One region of the Bacillus sp. Brlt_9 genome, then DNA from elsewhere that is predicted to be linked to it. Evidence: predicted binding sites of a transcription regulator. Region 1 holds the regulator's gene; each other region holds the start of a gene.
What was found. Region 1 encodes Rex, which represses fermentation and respiration genes when NADH is low (regulators of the CRP and FNR family bind a similar motif). Its sites were predicted from a motif close to TTGTGAAATATTTCACAA; they were not measured.

Region 1 (2,209 bases):
TTATTAGTTCTCTCGTATTCGCAGCAATTCATTTTGATTTCACTCACTTATTGGTATACACTTCTATGGGACTCGTATTCGCCTTTTTATATGTAAAAACGAAGCGTATTATCGTCCCTATCGCAGCTCATGTTGCAATGAATACATTAGTTGCAGTTGCTCAAGTTTTAATGAGCAATGAACAAATTCAAGAAATGATTAAAGAAGCTGAAAAAATGCAAGGCTTTATCGGAGGATTTTTATGAGAAACTCACCATTGTTCATGGCTGCATTGTACTTCCTTCTAGGATGTATCTTTACCCGCTTCGCCATTACAAACGTAACAGATACAATTTGGAATATGTGGACAATACTATTTGCAGTTATGGCAACAATTGATTTTAATTTGGCACTTCGCCTTATCTTAGTTAAATTCACAAAGAAAAAACAATAATAAAACGCAGAGGAAGCGACCTCTGCGTTTTATTGTGGATAATTCTTCAAAAAGTAAACAAGTGTTTGTAACTCTACTGCTAAATCAATATGATGAATTCTTATATTGTCTGACACATTTAAGCGTGCTGGTGTGAAATTTAAAATACCATGCACACTAGTTTCAGCTAATCTATCTGCTACAGATTGTGCTACTGTAGCTGGTACTGTTAATATTGCCACTTGTATATCAGTTGATAGACGTTCTTCTAATTCATCTAAATGATATACAGGAATACCCCCGATTTCTGTTCCAACTTTCTCTTCACTAACGTCAAACGCCATTTCAATTTTTGTATTATTGTTTTTCGTGAAATTATAATGTAAGAAAGCGGTCCCTAAATTACCTACTCCAATAAGTGCTACACGTGTTATATCATCTTGGTCGAGTGTTTCACGGAAAAATGATAATAAATAATTTACGTTATATCCATATCCTTTTTTCCCTAACGCTCCAAAGTATGAGAAATCTCTTCGAATCGTTGCGGAATCAACTTTTACCGCTTCACTTAATTCGGCTGATGAAACACGTTGCTTACCAGATAGAGATAAATTTTGGATAAATCGATAGTATAGAGGCAATCTCTTAGCAGTGGCTTGTGGAATTTTCTGCTGATCCATATAACCTCTCCTCTCTTCCTATCTTTATTCATATGCTTTAATCAAATACAGAAGTTTAGCACTTATTAAATTCCTTGTATAATAGAAAGAAGAAGTATTCTCTCTGTATTTTAAACTATACACTATTTTTAGTATGATTGAGAAATATAAACATGGCAAAGTTAAGAAATTATTTGAGGTGAAAACATTGATTTTATTACAAGTAAACGCGCTTTCGAAATTATACGGTGCAGAAACGATTCTTGCAAACATAAAATTGGAAGTTCAAACGAAAGATCGTATCGCATTAGTCGGACGAAATGGAGCCGGAAAATCTACATTATTAAAAATAATAGCTGGTGAGTTATCTCATGATGGTGGCGAAATTATAAAACCGAAAGATGTCTCAATCGGATATTTAGCTCAAAATACCGGGTTAGAAACGTCTTTAACAATTTGGGATGAAATGTTAACCGTCTTTACACACTTGCAGCAAATGGAGACAAAACTTCGAAGGCTAGAGCAAGAGATGGGAAAAGAAGAAAACTTTTCAAACGAGGCTATATATGAACGATTATTAGCTGACTATGACCAATTACAATTAGATTATAAAGATCAAGGTGGCTATCAGTACGAAGCAGATATCCGTTCGATTTTAAGTGGTCTTGGCTTCCCAGTTGAAACGCACCAGACGACAATTTCCACATTAAGTGGTGGACAAAAAACACGATTAGCTCTCGGTAAATTATTATTAACGAAACCAGACTTACTTATTTTGGACGAGCCTACAAACCATTTAGATATCGAAACATTAACATGGCTTGAACAATATTTACAAGGCTATCCTGGCGCAATACTAATCGTTTCCCATGACCGTTATTTCTTAGATAAACTCGTTACACAAGTATATGAAATTTCGAATAAAGAAAGCAGACGATTTGTTGGTAACTACAGTAAATATTTAGATTTAAAATCAGCACTATACGAGCAAGAAATGAAACGTTATGAAAAACAACAAGATGAAATCGCTAAGCTTGAGGACTTCGTTCAAAAAAATATAGCTCGTGCATCTACAACAAAACGTGCGCAAAGCCGTCGTAAACAATTAGACCGTATGGAACTATTAACAAGACCATTA
Region 2 (2,209 bases), on a different contig from region 1:
CATAACCAGTATAAAAGATGAATGGCTTAGCTATTCATCTTTTATTTTGTATGCACGTGAAAAAGTTAATTCATGTATACAATCAAAAAAGAGCTAAATACTAACAGTGAACGAATAAAGAAAGGTAGGAGTATCCTATGCAAAACTTAACAGAGCTTGAAGTAGAAAACTTACGTCATTTGATCGGTGGACACGCAACAATTATTAACAAGTTGGAGCAGTATGCACAGACGTGTACAGATCCACAACTGAAACAAATGTTACAAAAGGATGCGCAAGATGCACGAAATACGAAGCAACAATTAATGACTTTCCTAGGATAGGAGGAAGCGGAACATGAATGAAAAAGATATGGTAAATGATTATTTAGCAGGATTAAATGCAAGTTTAACGAGTTATGCAAATTATATTTCTCAGTCTGATAATGAACAATTACATCAAACGTTAATCCAAATTCGTAATCAAGATGAGATGCGCCAACGTAATATGTATGAGTACGCAAAGCAAAAAAATTATTATAAACCAGCTGCACCCGCGAATCCAATGATTGTCCAGCAATTAAAAGGTCAATTAAGTGCAGAATAATGGGATGAAAAAACGGGCGAATGAAGTCGCTCGTTTTTTTCTTTTGTGTATGTCAATAAATATATAATAAATATTTTTCCAGTTGTAACAAATATGACGAAAATTGAATATAACAATTCACAAAAAGGACAAAAACTTTGTTCAATAATTCACAAACTATCCATGGTTTCTATCGTGAGAACCTCTATAATGAAGAGTGTAAAGAACAAAAAAATAGATTACATGATCAATTAGGAGAGATTGCTATGAAACGAAATACAAGAAAAATTGCAATTATCGGTACTGGATTAGTTGGATCAAGTTGTGCATATTCCATTGTCAATCAAGGCATTTGCGAAGAGCTATTATTAATTGATATAAATCATGAACGTGCAGTTGGGGAAGCAATGGATTTATCACACTGCATTAACTTTACAAATACAAGAACAAAAGTATATGCAGGAAGTTATGAAGACTGCAAAGATATGGACATTGTTATTATTACAGCAGGACCAGCGCCAAAACCAGGGCAAAGTCGCTTAGATACTTTAGGAGCAAGCGCAAAGATTATGGAAAGTGTTGTTGGCGGCGTAATGGAAAGTGGATTTGATGGTATTTTCTTACTTGCATCGAACCCAGTTGATATTATTACATATCAAGTTTGGAAATTATCTGGATTACCTAGAAATCGTGTAATCGGTACTGGTACATCACTAGATTCTTCTCGCTTACGAACAATTTTATCTGAAATGTTACATGTAGATCCTCGCAGTATTCACGGGTATTCATTAGGGGAACATGGTGATTCTCAAATGGTTGCTTGGTCACACGTAACTGTTGGTGGAAAACCAATTCTGCAAATTTTAGAAGAACAAAAAGAACGATTTGGTGAAATAGATTTAGATGAAATTGTTGAGAAGACTGCAAAAGCTGGATGGGAAATTTATAAACGAAAAGGTACTACTTATTACGGAATCGGAAATTCTCTAGCATATATTGCGAGTTCAATCTTTAACGATGATCACCGTGTCATTGCTGTATCGGCCATTTTAGATGGGGAGTACGGTGAATATGATATTTGTACAGGAGTACCAGCTATTATTACTAGAGATGGTATGAAAGAAGTTGTAGAACTAAACTTAACAGAGGATGAAGAATCTCGATTCGCAAAATCAAACGATATTTTACGTGATTATATGAAAACAATTGGTTACTAACTTATAGGAGAAGGTGAAACAAATGAAGGAATATATAATGTCTCGTGTATTTAAAGCGTCAGCTGGAATCGCGCAAGGTATTTTCGTATCCCTTGGAATTGGTTTACTAATCGAAAATATAGGAAGAATTGTTGATATTCCGTTGCTTATTACAATCGGAGTTGTTGCAAAATCACTTATGGCACCAGCCATTGGTGCCGGAATTGCTTTTATGCTCGGTGCAAATGGTCTTGTAATCTTCTCGGCTATGGTAGCTGGAGCGATTGGTGCTGGATCCATTTCAATTACTGAAGCAGGTCTAATTATTAAAACAGGTGAGCCAATTGGTGCATTATTAACAGCGACTTTAGCTGTATATATTGGTAAACGTTTAAGTGGAAAAACTGCGTTAGATATGATGCTCGTTCCATTTGCAGCAATATTAGGTT
Region 3 (2,209 bases), on a different contig from region 1:
GCGCCGAAGAACTGCATTTGTTTACCAATTCTCATTGCAGATACACAACAAGCAATTCCGTAGTCATCGCCGTAGTCAGCACGCATAATGTCATCATTTTCATATTGAATTGCTGATGTTTTAATAGACATTTTTGCACAGTAGTTTTTAAAGTTCTGTGGTAATTGTTTAGACCAAAGAACTGTTAAGTTTGGTTCTGGAGCTGGTCCTAAATTATCTAATGTATGCAAGAAACGGAATGAGTTCTTTGTTACTAATGGACGGCCATCTAATGCCATACCACCAATAGACTCAGTTACCCAAGTTGGGTCACCAGAGAATAATTCATTATAATCAGGTGTTCTTGCAAATTTCACAAGACGCAATTTCATAATGAAGTGATCCACAATTTCTTGTACTTCTTCTTCTGTTAAAGTACCATTTGCTAAATCTCTTTCAATATAAATATCTAAGAATGTAGAAGTACGTCCAAGACTCATTGCAGCTCCGTTTTGCTCTTTAATTGCTGCAAGATATGCGAAGTATAACCATTGGAATGCTTCTTGCGCGTTTGTTGCTGGCTTAGAAATATCAAAGCCATGAGAAGCAGCCATTTGTTTTAACTCTTGAAGTGCACGCATTTGCTCAGATAACTCTTCGCGTAAACGCATTGTATCTTCGCTCATTACACCGCCAGTTAAATTTAAATCTGCTTTTTTCGCTTCAATTAAATGATCAATACCATATAACGCTACGCGTCGATAGTCACCGATAATACGTCCACGTCCGTATGCATCTGGAAGACCAGTAATTACACCTGATTTACGTGCATTTCTCATTTCTGGTGTATAAGCATCGAATACACCTTGGTTATGAGTTTTTCTCCAGTCTCTGAAAATACGACTAAGTTCTTTATCCATTTCGTATCCATAAGATTCACAAGCTTGTTCCGCCATACGAATACCACCATATGGTTGTAAAGAACGTTTAAATGGTTTTTCAGTTTGGAAACCGACTACTTTTTCAATATCTTTATTTAAATATCCTGGTTCATGTGATGTAATAGAAGAAACAATTTTTGTATCCATATCAAGAACGCCACCGTTTTCACGTTCTTTTGTTGTTAAATCCATTACTTGATCCCAAAGTTGTTTCGTTGCTTCAGTTGCTCCCGCTAAGAAAGATTCATCTCCTTCGAAAACGTTTACATTATTTAAAATGAAATCGCGAACATCAATCTCTGCTTTCCATTTTTCACCTTTAAAGTTTTCCCATGCGTTTTTAACATTTTCTAATACTTGAGTCATCCTAATCTCCTCCATTTTTGATTAGTACAGGACTAAGATTTTTTATATAACAGCTTACACACTTAGAATACTACTTTTTGGCGAAAGTGAACGAAATAGTTGTGACATGTTTGTGAAATGTTGAGCAAACTACTATATGTATAGTGTTAACTTCACTTAAAAGTCTTTATAATTAACCCTTCCCTTAATTGTATTTTTTTGGTATCCTTATATACGAGTCCTATTTTGTAATATAAGAACAATACCCATTGTAGAGCTGTAATACTCTTATCTCCTAATCTGTTATAGTTTTTATAACAGAACAAAAAGTGTACATATGTTGTACACTTTTTTTGTTACTACTCTAAAACATCTCTTTTTCTATTCCCATCATAGAATCCACCACGACTGCCTTCTAATGCAATTAATTGCTCTAATCCTTCTATATGATCACCTACAATTCGCAAAACAGCTGGAGGATGGCCTATTTTTGCAAAATGTTCACTAAGGCGAATACGGTTCATCTTATCGACCTCTACACGACTTACACATGCAATCTCGAATCCCGACAAAATCGCTTTCACTTGTGCTACACAAGGTGAGAGTAAAGATCTATAACCGATTTCTTTCAAGCACTTACGACTAAACGCATTCGGTACAGCAATAAGAGATCCTACTCCTAGATCTTTTCTATCACAAGCTAAATTTAATGCATATTTAAATGCAGTTACAAGATGAAGTGGTACTCTTAACTCTAAATAATGATTTAGGTCATTTAATGCGACATCCATTCCATCTGCAATAGCTTTTGCGAAAGGATATAACTCCCTAGCCGGGATAACAAAGTCGCCGTCTATAAACAGCACAATATCCCCTTTTGCAAAGTAAGTTCCAAGTGAACGCCCTACATCGTTTCCAAGCACTTCTTTATATACAATTGTTGT

Region 2: VF726_RS30535 (L-lactate dehydrogenase) is a predicted target of Rex. The motif match lies at 723-740, and genes of this name have one in related genera.
Region 3: pflB (formate C-acetyltransferase) is a predicted target of Rex. The motif match lies at 1,397-1,414, and genes of this name have one in related genera.

The regions. Positions count from the first base shown of each region.
Region 1 covers NZ_JAYJLO010000023.1:11,124-13,332, forward strand. The annotation lists gene VF726_RS31140 (CPBP family intramembrane glutamic endopeptidase) at 1-245, shown strand, start outside; gene VF726_RS31145 (YdiK family protein) at 242-433, shown strand; gene VF726_RS31150 (redox-sensing transcriptional repressor Rex) at 463-1,092, opposite strand; gene VF726_RS31155 (ABC-F family ATP-binding cassette domain-containing protein) at 1,280-2,209, shown strand, end outside.
Region 2 covers NZ_JAYJLO010000019.1:25,937-28,145, reverse strand. The annotation lists gene VF726_RS30545 (hypothetical protein) at 138-323, shown strand; gene VF726_RS30540 (spore coat protein) at 337-585, shown strand; gene VF726_RS30535 (L-lactate dehydrogenase) at 831-1,781, shown strand; gene VF726_RS30530 (PTS transporter subunit IIC) at 1,804-2,209, shown strand, end outside.
Region 3 covers NZ_JAYJLO010000008.1:176,380-178,588, reverse strand. The annotation lists gene pflB (formate C-acetyltransferase) at 1-1,286, opposite strand, end outside; gene VF726_RS25225 (glycosyltransferase family 2 protein) at 1,625-2,209, opposite strand, start outside.